DNA from 3 places in the Streptomyces sp. NPDC111606 genome. Region 3 is predicted to be linked to each of the others. Evidence: riboswitches for the same ligand, from Rfam matches in the RefSeq annotation. Region 3 holds a riboswitch; each other region holds the start of a gene.

Region 1 (5,749 bases), on a different contig from region 3:
TCGGAGGGCGGGTCGGAGACGACGCCGTCGCGGACCAGATGGCGCTCGGTCATCCGCACGCAGCCGACGTCCACGGAGCGTGCCGCGCGGACGTGCTCCTCACCGACGACGAACTCGGTCGACCCGCCGCCGATGTCCACGACGAGGTAGGGCCGGTGCAGGTCCTCGCGCCCCACGAGCTCCTTCGTGGCGCCCGTGAAGGAGAACTCGGCCTCCTGGTCCCCGGTGACGACCTCGGGCTCGACGCCCAGGATGTCCATGACCCCGCGGACGAACTCGTCCCGGTTCTCGGCGTCCCGGGAGGCGGACGTGGCGACGAACCGCAGCCGCTCGGCGCCGTGCTCCTTGATGATCGCCGCGTAGTCACGGCAGGCGGCGAAGGTCCGCTCCAGCGCCTCGGGCGCGAGCCGCCCCGTGCGGTCGACGCCCTGACCGAGCCGCACGATGGTCATACGGCGGTCCAGGTCGACGAGTTCCCCGGTGTGCGGGTCGACGTCGGCCACGAGGAGCCGGATGGAGTTCGTACCGCAGTCGATGGCGGCGACGCGGGTCACCGGCCGCCCTCCTCGGACTTCCCGGACGCCTCGGACTTCTCCGGGAGCGTCACGCACGCGCCCTTGCTCCACCACTGCGGCAGCATCGCGATCGCCTCGTCCCCCAGCGGGTTCACCCCCGGCCCCGCGGCCAGCGAGTGCGCGACCAGCACATGCAGACACTTCACCCGGTCCGGCATGCCGCCCGCGCTCGGAAAGCCCGTCAGCTCCTCGATCTCGTCGCGCCGCCGGATGTAGTCCTCATGCGCCGATCGATACGCGGCGGCCAGCTCGGGGTCGGACTCCAGCCGGGCCGTCATCTCCTTCATCACGCCGTTCGCCTCCAGCGTGCCGATCGCCGACGACGCCTTCGGGCACGTCAGGTAGTACAGCGTCGGGAAGGGCGTGCCGTCGGGCAGCCGCGGGGCCGTCTCGACGACGTCCGGCTGCCCGCACGGGCACCGGTGCGCGATCGCGCGCAGCCCGCGCGGGGGACGCCCGAGCTGCTGCTTGAAGGCCTCGACGTCCGCGTCGGTGGGCTCGGTGCGCGGGGTGGGCGGCGGGGCGGTTTCCATGCCTGTCTTTCTGTCTGTTCTCGTCGGCGGTCTGTCGACCGGTCCGGACGATCGGTTCACTGGCGGGACGCGTCGGCCTTGTCGACCCCGTCCCAGATGTTCGCGTACCAGGGGCGGTCGGCCGCGCCCAGGTCGGCGCGCGACTGCTTGGCCGCGTCCGGGTCGATCACGACGTAGCCGGTCTCCCCCGGCATCACATAGTGCAGCCGCAGCCGGATCTGCTGCTCGGCGTAGGCGTCGTCCTGCCAGCGTGCCTTGACGTCGCGCAGTTCCTCGACCCGCTGGGCGGCCTCTTCCTTCTCCCGCTGCATGTCGGCGATCTCGGCGCGCTGGGAGACGTACTGCCTTATCGGGTAGGCGAGCGCCACGATCATGGAGCAGACGACCAGCGCCAGCAGCGCGGCGCGTCCGGTGAGCCGGGAGCGCCGGGCCTGCCGCTTGGTCTGGGAGCGGTAGACACGGGCTGCCGTCTGCTCGCCGAGCAACCGGATCCTGGTCGCGGTGGAGAACCGGTCCCGATCCTTGACGGCCATGTCCCGCCTCCCGTTTCACATGCGTACGTCCCCGCACACGGTACGGGACCGAGTACGGGGACGTACGTACGACTGGCTAAGGCTCACCCAAGGTTGGGCTCGGCCAGGTCAGCCCTTGAAGCGCGGGAACGCGCTGCGGCCGGCGTACACCGCCGCGTCGTCGAGGATCTCCTCGATGCGCAGCAGCTGGTTGTACTTGGCGACGCGCTCGGAGCGGGCCGGGGCGCCGGTCTTGATCTGGCCGCAGTTGGTGGCGACGGCCAGGTCGGCGATGGTGACGTCCTCGGTCTCGCCGGAGCGGTGGGACATCATGCACTTGAAGCCGCTGCGCTGGGCCAGCTCGACGGCGTCCAGCGTCTCGGTGAGCGAGCCGATCTGGTTCACCTTCACCAGCAGGGCGTTGGCCGCGCCCTCGTCGATGCCGCGGGCCAGACGCTCCGGATTGGTGACGAACAGGTCGTCGCCGACGAGCTGGACCTTGTCACCGAGCCTGTCGGTGATGGTCTTCCAGCCGTCCCAGTCGTCCTCGAACAGCGGGTCCTCGATGGAGACGAGCGGGTACGCGTCGACGAGCTCCGCGTAGTACTCGGTCATCTCGGCGGCCGAGCGGTCCTTGCCCTCGAAGGTGTAGACGCCGTCCTTGTAGAACTCGGACGCGGCGACGTCGAGCGCGAGGGCGATCTGCTCGCCGGGGGTGTAGCCGGCCTCCTTGATCGCCTCCAGGATGAGGTCGAGGGCCTCGCGGTTGGAGCCGAGGTTCGGGGCGAAGCCGCCCTCGTCGCCGAGGCCGGTGGCCAGACCCTTGCTCTTCAGGACCTTCTTCAGCGTGTGGTAGACCTCGGCGCCCCAGCGCAGGGCCTCGGAGAAGGACTCCGCGCCGATCGGGGCGATCATGAACTCCTGGATGTCCACGTTGGAGTCGGCGTGCGAGCCGCCGTTCAGGATGTTCATCATCGGCACCGGCAGCAGGTGCGCGTTGGGGCCGCCCAGGTAGCGGAACAGCGGGAGGTCGCTGGCCTCGGAGGCGGCGTGGGCGACGGCGAGCGAGACGCCGAGGATGGCGTTGGCGCCGAGGGAGCCCTTGTTGTCGGTGGCGTCCAGGTCGAACATCGCCTGGTCGATCAGGCGCTGCTCGGTGGCGTCGTAGCCGACCAGCTCCGGGCCGATCTGCTCGATGACGGCGAGGACGGCCTTCTCCACGCCCTTGCCGAGGTAGCGGTTCGAGTCGCCGTCGCGGAGCTCGATGGCCTCGAAGGCGCCCGTCGAAGCGCCGGACGGAACGGCGGCACGACCCGTGCTGCCGTCGTCGAGGCCGACCTCGACCTCGACCGTGGGATTGCCTCGGGAGTCCAGGATTTCCCGGGCTACGACGACGTCGATGGACGGCACGAGTATCTCCTTCTTGGGATGTGAAGCACTGTGTCGCTGGTGGTGCGGGGCTGTGAGCCTTGCGACTAGAGCCTAACCGCCCCGGGGACATCGGCAGCCGACCGACCGTCCCGTGGACAGGACCGAACCGTACCCATTGTTCCCTATCGGAACAAAGGGTGGGTGACTTACAGGGAAAGAAAAAGCCCCGCTCCGGTGCGTACGGGGGAACACGCACCGGAGCGGGGAGCCCGTGGGGGACGGGGGTGACCCTCACGAGGTCTTCAATATGAGTTCCACGGATGTGAGGGCCCTGCGGTTCAGCTGGAGGCCGCGTATTACTTCAGGTGCAGCTGCTGACCCGGGTAGATCAGGTCGGCGTCCTCGACGATGTCCTTGTTCAGCTGGAAGAGCTTCTCCCAGCCGCCCTTGACCTTCTTCTCCGCGGCGATCGAGCTGAGGGTGTCACCCTTGGCGACCTTGTACTCGCCGTCGCCCTTCTTGACCTTCTTGCCGGTCGGGGTGGTAACGGTCTTGGTCGACTTCTTCTCGGCCGCCGGGCGCTCGGCGGAGCGGGAGGCCGGCTGCTCCTCGGTGGCGCGGGGGGCGGACTCGGTGCTCTGCGAGGAGCCGGAGCCGCTGTACGCGGCGCTCGACAGGCCGGTGCCACAGTGCGGCCAGGCACCCTTGCCCTGGCCCGCGAGGACCTTCTCGGCGATCTCGATCTGCTGGGCCTTGGTGGCCTTGTCGGCGGTGGCGGCGTACGCCGTGCCGCCGTACGCGGCCCAGGTGGAGGCGGAGAACTGCAGGCCGCCGTAGTAGCCGTTGCCGGTGTTGATGGACCAGTTGCCGCCGGCCTCGCACTGGGCGACGGCGTCCCACTCGGAGGCGGTGGCGGCGGAGGCGCTGCCGGCCGCCATCAGCGGGGCGGCGACGGCGGCGCCGGTGACGCCGACGACGGCTATGGCGCGAGCGGCCTTGGACGGACGACGGTGCTTGCCCTTGCTGGAAAACAGCATGGTGGATCCCCTCACCGACGCCTGCGAGGTGAGCTGTCGGGTTCGGGCCGGTTGAGTTGCCCGGCCGCGCTCGTCCGCCTTTCGGCTCGCGTTGCGCGGCTTCACCCCGAGCCGGCTCCGGCGTGCGGCCCCGAAGGGCCTCAACTGCCGGACCCGGCGCTTACCTTGGGTCCCCCGCTCCTGCCTACGGCGCTTGACGCGACGACTGTTCCCGTGCGGCCGCTGGCAGGATTCGGCGTTGCGGCAGCCGGGGCTCGCGGTGACGAGCGATCACGACCGTAGACACCCGATTCCCGGAATTACAAAGACGATCAGGGCTTCTGAGATCTATCTCTCACTGCATTCAAAACGGACATTCAGGTGCGAAAGGTGACGCGAACTCTCGCTGTTTTTCGCCCCGTTCGGCCCTTATTCGACGGGGACGTCCAGGGTCTGACCGGGGGTGATGTCGTTCGCGTCGCCGCCGATGGCGCCCGCGTTCGCGTCATACAGCGCCCGCCACCCGCCCTCGAGGTCAAGGGAGTCGGCGATGGAGGCCAGCGTGTCGCCGGCGCGGACCTTGTACGAGGCATGGCGGCCGGAGGTCTCGGCGGCCGGGTCGGCGGCCTCGCTCTCGTCGGCACTGGGCCCACGGTGACGTCCGGCGCCGGCCTCCTCGCCCGTGAGCGCACTGGTGTCGACGAGGCTCCAGGCGCCCACATCTTGCACCCAGTTGTCCTGATTACCCCCGTCCGAGGTCTCCACGGGAGAGCTGTCGGGCGACTTGGAGGCCTTGGCGTCAGGTGACGCGTCAGGCTTCGCCGAGTTGTCCGCCTTGGACGACGAGGAAGGGGAGGAAGAGGGAGAAGAGGATGAATTCCGGGGCGATTCGGACGAAGCGCTGGGGGATTCACTCGACGAGCTCGACGGGCCGTCGCTCGCGTTCGACGAGTTCGAGGAGCCCGGCGAGTCGGACGAATTGGACGAATTCGATGAGCCGGGCGAATCGAGCAAGCCGGAGGATCCGGACACCTCGGAGGGTGAATCGCCCTCCACTCCGGTGTCGAGGTCGGCCAAGCCGTTCTTCGGGGTGAGCCCATTGAGCACCGCACAGGTACCCCAGGGCTTGGTTCCCTGGTCGGCGAGGACGGCCTGCGCCACGGAGATCTGCTGGGAGCGGCTCGCCAGGTCAGGGCGCGGGGCGTAGTCGAGGCCGCCGTACTGCTCCCAGTCGTCCTGGGTCAGTTGCAGGCCGCCGTAGCGCCCGTTGCCCTCGTCCGTGCTCCAGGAGCCGCCGCTCTCGCACTCGGCCACCTTGTCCCACACGGTGCCGTCGGCGGCGCTCGCGCTCGTGGCGCCGAGCAGCGGGATGGCGATGGCGGACCCGGTCACTCCGGCCGCGACGAGGAGAGCCGGGGCCTGACGGGGGCGACGGTGACGACCGTTCCCGGAGAGCATGCGGGGACCTTTCACGAGGCAGCATTGACCGCGGCGTTTGAAACCTCGACGCCGTCGTTGATCCGTGAACGTATAGGCAGACGATCACTTGTCACAAGTTAATGCCGCGTAGATCACGTGAAGATCACAGAATTGAGCGCGTGTCACGTTTGACGAGGTGGACACACTCACTCAACTGGTGTGAAATCCACCGGAAGTGTGCGCAGCCCGCGCATGATGAGACCTCCGCGCCACCTCAACTCCCCCGGGTCCACGGCGAGTCGGAGATCCGGGAGACGGGCGAG
Region 2 (5,749 bases), on a different contig from region 3:
CTGAACAACGTCCGTGTCGGCAACGGCGACGCCATCATCCTGCTCCGCGAGATGCTCACCCCCGACTCGCTCGACGGGCTGCGCGTCTACTTCCCCGACCCGTGGCCCAAGAAGCGGCACCACAAGCGGCGGCTCATCCAGCCCGAGTTCCTCAGCCTCGCCGCGACCCGGCTGAAGCCCGGCGCGCTGGTGCACTGCGCCACCGACTGGGAGCCGTACGCCGAACAGATGCTCGAAGTGCTGACCGCGCACCCCGACTTCGAGAACACACAGGCGGACGGCGGTTTCTCGCCCCGTCCGGAGTTCCGGCCGCTGACCCGTTTCGAGGGCCAGGGACTGGACAAGGGTCATGTGGTGAACGACCTGCTCTTCCGCCGCGTACAGCGGTAGGAGCAGCCGGAACCACAGCACCAGCACCAGCACCAGCACCAGCACCAGCACCGACCAGACCATCGACAGCAAACCCCACCGGCGCCCGAGCCCTCCTCGCGCTGCTGCGGGCGGCGCCCCTGCCTCGTTAGGGTCAATGCCGTGGCCACCTGTCCCCCGTACCCGACGCACCCCACCGGTCCCACCGGCGGCGCACTGCGGCACGCGCACTGGTGGCAGAAGCGCTGGGTGCGTTACGGCGCGCTCAGCACCCTGCTCGCGCTGTCCGGGCTTGTCATCCTCGCCCTGGTGCGTGAGCAGACCGGCACCGAAGGGTTCCTGGTCGGGCTCGGGCTGGCCGTCCTGCCCGTACCGCTGCTGGTCGCGTCGTTCCGGTGGCTGGACCGGGTCGAACCGGGCCCCTGGCGCAATCTGCTGTTCTCCTTCGCCTGGGGTGCCTGCGCGGCGGCGCTGATAGCGATCGTCGCCAACAGTTTCGCGACCCAATGGATAGCGACCGCGACGGCCGATCCGTCGCACGCGGACACCCTCGGCGCGACCGTCATAGCGCCCGTGGTGGAGGAGATCGCGAAGGCCGCGGCCGTCCTGCTGGTCTTCCTCTTCCGCAGGCGGGACTTCACCGGCATCGTCGACGGCGTGGTGATAGCCGGCGTCACCGCCACCGGCTTCGCCTTCACCGAGAACATCCTCTACCTCGGCACCGCCTTCGGCACCGACCAGCTCTCCGGCGACCGCGGCATCGCCTCCGTCACCGCGGCGACCTTCTTCGTCCGCGTGATCATGTCGCCCTTCGCGCACCCGCTCTTCACCGTCCTGACCGGCATCGGCTTCGGCATCGCCGCACTCTCGGGCGAGCGGCAGCACATGCGGCGCGTCCTCCTCCCCCTCTCCGGGCTGCTGCTCGCCATGGGCATGCACGCCCTGTGGAACGGCTCGTCGTCCTTCGGCGAGTGGGGCTTCTTCGCGGTGTACGCGGCCTTCATGGTGCCCGCGTTCGGGCTGCTGACCTGGCTGGTGATCTGGACCAGGCAGCGCGAGCTGAGGACCGTGCGCGAGGAGCTGCCCGCCTACGTCGTCACCGGGTGGCTGTCGCCGAGCGAGCCGTACGCACTGGGCTCGATGCGGGACCGGCGGGTGGCCCGGCAGTACGCGCGCCGCCACGGCGGGCGGTCGGCGGCGCGGGCCGTGGCGCAGTACGAGGCCTACGCCACGTCGCTGGCGTTCCTACGGCACCGGGGGCGCCGCGGGCGGGCCGACGCCGACTTCGTCGTACGGGAACGGGAGTTGCTGCAAGAGCTGTGGCGACGCCGGGAGGTCGCGCGGCCGGCACTGGAGCACGCGGTGACCGCGGCACAGGCCTGGCCACCGCCACCGGCTCACGGGTACGGGGCGCCTGGTCACTGGCAGCCGCACGGGAACGGGTACGCGGGGTACGGGGCGACCACGCCCTACCCCGCGTACAACCCCTATCGGACGTGACCGAGCGGGGGCGGGGCGAATCAGGCCGACGCCGCCGTGAGCCTCTCCAGTTCCCCGTCCGTCAAAGTCAGCTCCCCCACCCCGAGCAACGCCGGAAGCTGCTCCGGCGTCCGTGCCGAGGCGATCGGGGCCGACACCGTGGGCCGGGCCGCGAGCCAGGACAAGGCCACCGTGGCCACCGGCACCTCGTGGGCGGACGCGATCTCGTCCAGCACGGCCAGCACCCTGCGGCCCCGCTCGGTCTGCGCGTGCCGGCCGGCGCCCTGGGCACGGGGGCTGTCCACAGCCGTACCGGCGCGGTACTTGCCCGTGAGGAACCCGGCGGCCAGGGCGTAGTACGGGACCGCCGCCAGGCCTTCCCGTTCGGCGAGGTCCTGGAGTTCGCCCTCGTAGGTGTCGCGGGAGACCAGGTTGTAGTGGGGCTGGAGGGCGACGTAGCGGGCCAGGCCTTCGCGGTCGGAGAAGGCGAGGGACGCCTCCAGCCGCTTCGCCGAGATGTTGGAAGCGGCGATGTGCCGCACCTTGCCCGCCTTCACCAGCTCGTCCAGCGCACCGACGATCTCCTCGACCGGCACTTCCGGCTTGTCGAAGTGGGTGTAGTAGAGGTCGATGTGGTCGGTGCCGAGGCGGCGCAGTGAGGCGTCCGCGGCCGCCTTGATGTTGGCGGCGGTGAGGCCCTGGAAGTCGGGGTGCTGGCTGACCTTCGTGGCGATCACGACGTCCGCCCGGTTGCCGCGCGCCTTCAGCCAGTTGCCGATGACGGTCTCGGACTCGCCGCCCGCGTTGCCCTCGACCCACGCCGAGTACGAGTCGGCCGTGTCGATGAAGTTGCCGCCCGCTTCGGTGTACGCGTCGAGGACGGCGAAGGACCGGGGCTTGTCGGCGGTCCAGCCGAAGACGTTGCCGCCGAGGCAGAGCGGGAAGACCTCGAGGTCGGAGGAGCCGAGCTTGCGCAGAGAAGTCATGCTCGACACCAACGTCCTTCAGGGAGGCTGATCTTCCGGTAGGGGCGCAAAATTCCCGTAAACAAGCGGACCCCGGTACTCCGGACCGGCAGCCCTGACGTCGGGGGGACGCCGTCAGGACTGCCGGGGATCAGGACAGGATCGCCGGGGAACAGGTGTGGACGGACTTCAGCCGGGAACTCCAGTAGGACAGCTGGGAACTTCAGAAGGACGGAGGCCGTAACACCTCAGGGCGTGAGTCCCTTGCCGCGCAGCCACGCCAGCGGGTCGATGCCGCTGGAGCTGCCGTCGGGGTGCACCTCGAGGTGGAGGTGGGCACCGGTCACGTTGCCCGTGGCGCCCACGCGGCCGATGACGTCACCGGTGTTGACCTTCTGGCCGACGCTCACGCTGATCGAGGACTGGTGCGCGAACCAGACCTCGGTGCCGTCGTCGAGGGTGAGCTCGGTCTTGTAGCCGTACGAGCCGTCCCAGCCGGCGAACGTGATCGTGCCGCTGTGCACGGCCTTGATCAGCGTGCCCGAGGGCGCGGCGAAGTCGAGGCCCGTGTGGTAGCCGGAGGACCAGTAGGCGCCGGCCTGCCCGAAGGTCGAGGTGAGGGTGTACGAGGAGGTCGGCAGCGTGTACTGCTTGGCCAGCTCGGCGAGGCGCTCGGCCTCGGCCTTCTGGCGGGCCTCCTCCTCGGCCTTGGCCTTCGCGGCGGCGGCCTTGGCCTCGGCTTCCTTCTCCGCCTTGGCGGCCGCGTCGGCGGCCTCCTTCTCGGCGGCGGCGACCGCGGCTGCGGCGGCCTTGGTGTCGATCTGGTCCTGCTGGTACTCGGCCTGCGCGATGATCCGGCTCCGCAGCGCCTCACCGGCGTCGGAACCGCCCTGAGCGGTCTCGTCGTAGGTCTCGCCCATGGTGCTGAGCGCGGTGGCCGCGTCCTCGGCAGGCTCGGAGGAGTCGTCCGAGATCAGGGGCAGGTCCGGCATGGTGATGGCGACCGGCGGCTTGCCGCTGTTCGCGCTGGCCATGCCGCCCGCGCCGACGGCGGCTATGACACCGACGCCGAGAACCGTGGAGCTGCGGGCGAGTCCCCCGCCGCGCTGCTTGGAGACGCGATGCCTGCCGCGAACGGGACGAAGGGACTCCGCGGTGGGGTTCCACTCCTCGAACGGGCCCTCGTCGGTGCGGTTGCGGTCGTAGCCGAAGGTGTCGGTGCTGCGCTGACTCGGCACGAACGGGGCTTGCGGGGCAGGCCGGTTGGACGCCACGTGGGCGTACTCCTTTCCTTCCTTCTCGCCTACCGGGTTAGCTGACGGGTTCGGAGCAGGAAGGTCTCCTACGCGCGTATACCGCCCGTGAGTTCACGGTGGTAGTTGCGCGATTCACCCCAAGGTGGTGGTTCCCCGGTTCCCTTTCGAGATTCGGCGCGTGCGCACGGAGCCGCCTCTTGTGACGGCTGGGACGACCGCGCTGCGTTATCGAACGTTAATAGACGCGGGGTGCGGATTCCAAGCTGTTCCACTTGATCATTAACGATTTTCGCCTGGACTTACAGGTCATGAGCGGCCTAAATCGGGCGAGTTGGCCAGAGCTCAGGCGTCACACATGTGTTGACGGTGTGTCAGTTGTTATGCGGAGGGGGGTCACCCGGTCACATCCGGTGACAAGGATCAAGGAACGGCATCACGGCCGTCGTACGGCGATGAGGGCCATGTCGTCCGCCATCCCGCCCCCGGAGTGCCGCCGCACCTCCGCCGCGAGGACGCCGAGGAGCGCGACCGGCTCCCGACGGGCGTTGGCCCGCCCCGCCAGTCCCGCCTCGGGGTCGTAGAACCGGTCGGCGTCGTCCCGTGCCTCGCTCAGGCCGTCGGTGTACAGGAGCAGCGTGGCCCCGCTCGGGCAGTCGGCCTCCTGAGCCCGGTCGGGCCAGACACCCAGCTCTCGCATGCCGAGCGGCAGCGCGGGCTCGGCGGCGGGCAGCGCGCGCACGGTGCCGTCGGCGTACAGCAACAGGGGCGATGGATGCCCGCGGTTGACGAGGCGCACGATCCCGCTGCCGTGCGGCAGCTCGGCGAGTACGGCGGTGGTGAACCCCTCGGCGGACTCGGCCCACTCGCGCCGGTCGCGCTCGCGCACCAGTGCCCGCTCCAGGCGCTGTGCGACCGCCTCTAGCGTGGCCTCCTGCTCGGCGGCCTCCCGGAAGGCCCCGATGACCACGGCGACCGCGCCCACCGCCCCGATGCCCTTGCCGCGCACGTCCCCCACGACGACCCGCAGGCCGTGCGGGCTGTCCTGCACGGCGTACAGGTCGCCGCCGATGGAGGCGCCCTCCTGCGCGGCCTCGTACCGTGCCGCGATCTGGAAGCCGCCGATCCGCTCGGCCGGCTCGGGCAGTACGGCGCGCTGAGCGGCCTCGGCGATCTCGCGGGCGGAGGCGAGGCGTTCGTCGCTGCGGCGGACGAGGACGTTGATGAGAACGGCGAGAACGGAGACGGTGACCACGGTGACCAGCTCCGTGATCACCTCCGCCTTGGGAAGTCCGCCGCGCGGGATGCGCAGCACGAGCAGTGCGGCGACGGCCACGACGCCCGTGATGACCGTGCCGCGCTGGGAGTAGAGCGGGGCCGCGACCAGGGGGGCGGCGGTGAAGAAGGGGGCGCCGGTGAAGTCCGTGGGCGTGACGTAGTCGTACACGCCTCCGGCCGTGATCAGCAGGGCGGGGAGCAGCCGGACGAACCGGCGTGCGTACGAGATCCGCCGTTGCTCCACCTCATCAGGGTTGCCGAAGCGGGGGCGCGGGGCGAGTGGTGAGGGCCGACCGGACGGGCACGGGCGTCGAGCGGAAAACACTCAGGGCCGGAACTGAATCAGTTCCGGCCCTGAGTCATCAGTAGCGGGGACAGGATTTGAACCTGCGACCTCTGGGTTAT
Region 3 (5,749 bases):
CCACGGCCGCCTGGGTCACCGACAGCCCGAACGCCATGCTCAACCACCGGGCCGCCTCCCTGCGCTTCCGGTTCGTGAGCGCCATGGCCGGCGTGCTCGGCGGCGGCGGCGACCTGACCCGGTGGACCGAGGAGGAGCTCGCCGAAGCGCGGGAGTGGGTGACGCTTTACAAGCAGATCCGGCCCGTGGTGCAGCGCGGCGACCTCTATCGGCTGCGGCCTCCGGCGGGCGGCCTCAGTGCGGAGCAGTACGTGCTCGGTGACGAGACGGTCGTCCTGGCCTGGCTCCAGGCCCAGAGTTTTGGCGAGCCCGCCCCGGCGCTGCGACTGCGTGTCCTCGACCCGACAGCATCGTACGAATGCCTTGAAACGGGCGAAGTTCACCGAGGGGCGGTATTGGTGCATCACGGACTTCGCACCGACCTGCGTGGCGACCTTGATGCGACGGTTATCCGACTGCGTCGCATCTAGGAGTTCTGTCCGAATTGGCACCTTCATTCCAACTCGCTCTGGAGTAAAGGGAGCTGGAGAAGTGTCACGTGAGGAGCGTCATATTCGTGACCGTGCGTCGCTCGTCATGTTCACGTAATTCACGTGCTTTTCGAGGGGTTTTGAGTCGGGCGACGTCCCGACAATTTACGGAGTGTGACCGGTAATTCCCACAAGGGATCAACAGGAACGCATTCGGACGGAACCCCTCACTTGTTCCCGTGCGTCTTTCTCGCTTACGTTCCACACCAATCCGGACGGACGCCTAATCCTGCCGCCGACCGGATCCCGCGCTAACTCACCCGTACCCGGCAGGAGCGGGGGACCCACAGGTACAACCGCCTGTTCCGGTCTCCGGAACGGCTTGGGGTCAAGTCGCGTCCCGACGCGACCGGGCATCTCCAGCCCGCACCCGACAGCTCACCTCGCAGGCGCCGGAGAGGAATTCGCCATGCCCGCGAAGGGTAAGCATCGCCGCCCGAAGTCCCTGCGCTTCACCCGCTCCATCGCCGTCGCCGGAACCGGTGGCGCTGCTCTGGCTCTCCCGCTCATCGGAGCCACCGGCGCCCACGCCGCTCCTTCTCAGTCCGTTTCGGAAAAGGCCGTTCAGTCCGCTCCGGTCGCCGAGAAGAAGGCCGAGAAGAAGGCCACCGACAAGAAGGCGAACGCGCGGACCTATTCGGTCAAGGTCGGCGACTACCTTGCGAAGATCGCCGACGACCAGAACGTCAGCGGTGGCTGGAAGAAGCTCTACGCCGACAACCGTGAGGCCGTCGGCGCGGACCCGGCGCTGATCCACCCGGGTCTGAAGCTCACCATCGGCGGCAAGAAGGCCGAGACGAGCGCCCCCAAGTCCTCGTCCGCGCCCTCGTCTTCCTCCTCCGCGCCTTCGAAGTCGTCCTCGGACACGACCGCCTCGAAGTCCTCGGCGTCCAAGGCTGCCGCGTCGAAGACCACCACGACCGCCCAGAGCGCCGAGAACACCAGCGCCTCCAGCGGCTTCTCCGCCCCCCTCGACGGCGCCACCCTCGGCACCGCCTACAAGGTGGCGGGCAGCATGTGGTCCAGCGGCTACCACACCGGTGTCGACTTCTCCGCCCCGACCGGCACCCCGCTGAAGGCAGTTGGTGCGGGCACCGTCGTCTCGGCCGGCTGGGGCGGCGCGTACGGCAACCAGGTCGTCATCCAGCTCGCCGACGGCCACTACGCCCAGTACGCCCACCTGTCCTCGCTGTCCGTCTCCAGCGGCCAGTCCGTGACGGCGGGCCAGCAGGTCGGGCTCTCCGGCGCGACCGGCAATGTCACCGGCCCGCACCTCCACTTCGAGATCCGCACCACCCCGGACTACGGCTCGGACCTGGACCCGGTCGCCTACCTCCGCTCGAAGGGCGTCTCCGTCGGCTGACGCCTGCCGCGAAGCCACCTGCCTGACACGCTGCCGAAGGCCGGACCCCGATCCCCGGGTCCGGCCTTCGGTCTGCGTGCGGAGGGCTGTGTGGCGGTTGCGCCCACAACACCCCTGATCAGAGGGTTATTCCACGTTTGGTGAACACTTTAGGAGTGGCTTATCTCACCGATCGTCAACCCCGTCCTACGGTCGCGTAGGTCACATTCGAAGGTGAATCATGGGCCGATGTGGCAGACGATTCGAAGAGTGACAGCAGATCAGTGATCGGGTCGTACGTTGCGGTGGGGGACAGCTTCACCGAGGGCGTCGGCGACCCCGGCCCCGACGGGGCGTTCGTCGGTTGGGCCGACCGGTTCGCGGTCCTGCTCGCGGACCGACGACCCGAGGGCGACTTCAACTACACGAACCTCGCCGTGCGCGGCAAACTGCTCGACCAGATCGTCGAGGACCAGCTTCCGAAGGCCGTCGAACTGGCCCCGGACCTGGTCTCGTTCTGCGCGGGCGGCAACGACATCATCCGGCCCGGCACCGATCCCGACGAGGTCGCCGAGCGCTTCGAGCGGGCGATTGCCCGGCTCACCTCCGAGGTCGGCGCCGTCATGGTGACGACCGGTTTCGACACCCGTGGCGTGCCCGTGCTGAGACATCTGCGCGGCAAGATCGCCACCTACAACGGTCATGTACGGGCCATCGCCGACCGGTACGGATGTCCGGTGCTCGACCTGTGGTCCCTGAAGACCGTTCAGGACCGCCGGGCCTGGGACCACGACCGGCTCCACCTGTCTCCCGAGGGGCACACGCGCGTGGCGCTGCGCGCGGGCCAGGTCCTCGGTCTGGAGGTCCCGGCCGACCCGGACCAGCCCTGGCCGCCGCTCCCGCCCCGTGGCACCCTCGACATCCGCCGCGACGACGTCCAATGGGCCCGCGAGTACCTGGTGCCCTGGATCGGGCGGCGCCTGCGCGGCGAGTCCTCGGGGGACCACGTCACGGCCAAGGGCGCGTTGTCCCCGGACGACATCAAGATGCGGATCGAATCGGTGGCTTGAGAGCGGTTCGCGACCGACCCGCGATCGGCTTCGCGGGTGACGTGCAGGTGTGGGCCGTGCCGACGTGTGATCGGTACGGCCCACACATGCGCCGGCGTCAGCGCGACGACGCCGTCAACGCCTCCCGCTCCAGCCCCAGTTCCCGGGCGAGCGCCTCGTCCACCCACTCCTGGGCACGCGCGCGTGAGACCGCGCCGCGGTACGACGTCATCTGCACGGCGAGCCCGTCCAGGAGGGCCGTCAGGCGCAGGGCTGCGCCCATGGGATCCGGGCAGCGGAACTCGTCCGCGGCCACGCCCTCCGCGATGACCTCGGCGATGGCGGCCTTCCACTGCCGGTCCAGGTCCCGCGTGACCTCCTGCAGCGCGGGTTCGCGCAGCGCCGCCGCCCAGCCCTCGATCCACAGTCGCCAGCCCTTGGCCTGGCCGGTCGGCGCGTACCAGCGCACTGCCGCGCGCAGCCGGCGCAGTGCCGTCGTACGACGCCCGAGGACCCGTCGCAGACGGGCCAGGTCGCCCTGGGCCGCGTACGTGAACGCGGCGGCGACCAGCTTCTCCTTCGTGGCGAAGTGATAGAGCACCAGCGCGTTGCTCACCCCGAGCGCCGCGGCCACGTCGGCGATCCTGACCGCCGCCACGCCCCGCGCCTCTATCTGCTCCACGGCGGCACGCAGCAACTCCTCACGCCGCTCCGCCACGCTCAACCGCACTCTTGCCACTCGGCCACCCTAAGGCTTGCAGCGGGCCGTTCCCGGGCCGCGGTCGAGTCGGGGCCCGGGGCCTTTGCGGTCACCGGAGTTGACCGAACCGCTCGGCGATCACCGGCAACCGGTCCTCCGCGATCGCGTGCGCGGCGGCCCGGGGCGTCGTCCCGTCGGTCTCGGCCCGGGCCAGGGTGAGGTCGGTCAGGGCGCGCATCGAGCGCCGGGTGTGGGCGAACGCCTCGTCCGCGTCCGGACCCACGTCGCCGAACAGCGTCCACCACCACCAGGCGTTCGTGGCCGAGTTGACCACGACGTCCGGCAGCACGGTCACGCCCCGCGCGGCCAGCAGCTCCTCCGCCTCCGGCCGTACCGGCATGTTGGCCGCCTCGGCGATCCAGCGGGCGGTGATCCGCCCCTGATTGGCGGCATCGATCACATAGGAGACGGCTGCCGGAACCAGCACCTCCGTCTCGGCCGACAGCCAGGCGTCACCCGGCAGTTCGCGGTCGCCGGGCCGCAGCGCCGCCCGGTCGACCGTGCCGTACGCGTCCCGTGCCGCCAGCAGGGTCTCGATGTCGAGGCCCGCCGGGTTGGCGATCGTGCCCTTGATGTCGGCGACGGCCACGACGGTGAGCCCCGCGCGCGTGAGGAAGCGCGCCGTGGCCCCGCCCATGGTCCCGAGCCCCTGCACGGCGGCGCGCGTCCTCCAGTACGGCACACCGGCCCTGTCCAGGGCGGTGAGCACCGACTCGGCGACCCCGCAGCCGCCGACCAGCTCGTCGAGCCCGATGCCGTCCACCTCGACCGCGAAAGCGTCCGCGAGCCGGGTGCGGGCGCCGGCCTCGTCGTCGAGCAGCGGATACACGGCCTGGACGGACGAGACGAGCCCCGCCTCGGCGGCGGCCCGCTCGACCACGTCCTGGGAGAGCCCGAGGTCCTCGCCCGTGGTCCAGAGGTTCTCGATGTAGGGCCGCATGGTCCGCAGATAGCGCACGAGGACCCCGTACGCCTCCGGATCGCGGGGGTCGCAGTCGATGCCGCCCTTGGCGCCGCCCAGGGGGATGTACCTGGCCTCGGGGTCGTAGTGCAGGGCTTCCTTCATGCTCATGCCGCGGGCGAGCCCGGTGACCTCGTCGAGCGTGCAGCCCGGACGCATGCGCAGCCCGCCGCTGGACACGCCCCGTACCAGCCGGTCGACGACCAGGAAGCCCTGGCGGCCGGTGACGTGGTCGGTCCAGGTGAGCGACAGCAGGGGCGTGGCCATGGGGTCTCCGGGGTGAGGGAGGGGAGAGGGGAGGGTGAGCGAGGGCCGCGTGCCGCGCGCGGCTACTGAACGATGGGTCAGTATCGGAGGGAGGGCGGGGACATGTCAATGATTGGCCTGGATCTCCAGGGGCGGGGTGACTTGCCGAGGCGATTCAGGACCACCGGCCGGGGGGCAGGGGGCGTGGGACCGGGGGGCGTCCGGGGTTGTCGGAGGGGCCGACCATAATGGAATGCCTCACCGACTCCACCTGGAGGTACCGTGGCCGGTTTCCGTCTTCCGAGCTCCGGGCTGCGTGCCCTGCGGCCCGAGGCTTTCGGCGTGGACCCGAGCGGTGAGCGCATGGCGCGCATCCGCAGATCACCGCACTTCCGGGACGGGGTCTTCCAGAACCCCGGGGGTACCGCGCGGACCAGACCTTCCGGATCGATGCTGGAGTTCGCCAAGGTCTTCTTCGACCGGGACACCCGGCCCCACCGTGTCCCGAAGGGCACCGTGCCGGTGCACCCCACCACCTACGCCGACCTGGCGAAACCGCCTGTCAGCGGGCTGCGCCTGACCTGGATGGGGCACTCCAGCGTCCTCGCGGAGATCGACGGCCACCGCGTGCTCTTCGACCCCGTGTGGGGCGAGCGCTGCTCCCCCTTCCCCTTCGTCGGGCCCAAGCGGCTGCACCCCGTGCCGCTGCCGCTCGCCCAGCTCGGCCCGGTCGACGTCGTGGTCATCTCGCACGACCACTACGACCACCTCGACCTGCCCACGATCAAGGCACTGGTCGGCACGGACACGCTCTTCGCCGTACCGCTCGGCGTCGGCGCCCACCTGGAACACTGGGGCGTC

The links. A riboswitch is a leader RNA that binds a small molecule or an ion and turns the genes downstream of it on or off. The one in region 3 is predicted to bind cyclic di-AMP.
Region 1: another riboswitch for cyclic di-AMP. It lies ahead of ACZ7M7_RS38415 (transglycosylase family protein); the one in region 3 lies ahead of ACZ7M7_RS14025 (LysM peptidoglycan-binding domain-containing M23 family metallopeptidase).
Region 2: another riboswitch for cyclic di-AMP. It lies ahead of ACZ7M7_RS29065 (M23 family metallopeptidase); the one in region 3 lies ahead of ACZ7M7_RS14025 (LysM peptidoglycan-binding domain-containing M23 family metallopeptidase).

Annotation. Positions count from the first base shown of each region.
Region 1 covers NZ_JBVKBY010000014.1:107,148-112,896, forward strand. Annotated here, with positions in the region: gene ACZ7M7_RS38395 (Ppx/GppA phosphatase family protein) at 1-554, opposite strand, end outside; gene ACZ7M7_RS38400 (DUF501 domain-containing protein) at 551-1,108, opposite strand; gene ACZ7M7_RS38405 (FtsB family cell division protein) at 1,165-1,641, opposite strand; gene eno (phosphopyruvate hydratase) at 1,750-3,030, opposite strand; gene ACZ7M7_RS38415 (transglycosylase family protein) at 3,348-4,028, opposite strand; cyclic di-AMP (ydaO/yuaA leader) riboswitch at 4,032-4,230, opposite strand; gene ACZ7M7_RS38420 (transglycosylase family protein) at 4,437-5,465, opposite strand; gene ACZ7M7_RS38425 (cytochrome P450 family protein) at 5,633-5,749, opposite strand, start outside.
Region 2 covers NZ_JBVKBY010000008.1:474,992-480,740, reverse strand. Annotated here, with positions in the region: gene trmB (tRNA (guanosine(46)-N7)-methyltransferase TrmB) at 1-390, shown strand, start outside; gene ACZ7M7_RS29075 (PrsW family intramembrane metalloprotease) at 532-1,869, shown strand; gene ACZ7M7_RS29070 (aldo/keto reductase) at 1,890-2,834, opposite strand; gene ACZ7M7_RS29065 (M23 family metallopeptidase) at 3,062-4,087, opposite strand; cyclic di-AMP (ydaO/yuaA leader) riboswitch at 4,099-4,256, opposite strand; gene ACZ7M7_RS29060 (PP2C family protein-serine/threonine phosphatase) at 4,503-5,588, opposite strand; tRNA gene ACZ7M7_RS29055 (tRNA-Met) at 5,711-5,749, opposite strand, start outside.
Region 3 covers NZ_JBVKBY010000003.1:510,059-515,807, forward strand. Annotated here, with positions in the region: gene ACZ7M7_RS14020 (alpha-galactosidase) at 1-470, shown strand, start outside; cyclic di-AMP (ydaO/yuaA leader) riboswitch at 778-935, shown strand; gene ACZ7M7_RS14025 (LysM peptidoglycan-binding domain-containing M23 family metallopeptidase) at 940-1,893, shown strand; gene ACZ7M7_RS14030 (SGNH/GDSL hydrolase family protein) at 2,157-2,942, shown strand; gene ACZ7M7_RS14035 (TetR/AcrR family transcriptional regulator) at 3,040-3,660, opposite strand; gene ACZ7M7_RS14040 (Glu/Leu/Phe/Val dehydrogenase dimerization domain-containing protein) at 3,731-4,909, opposite strand; gene ACZ7M7_RS14045 (MBL fold metallo-hydrolase) at 5,171-5,749, shown strand, end outside.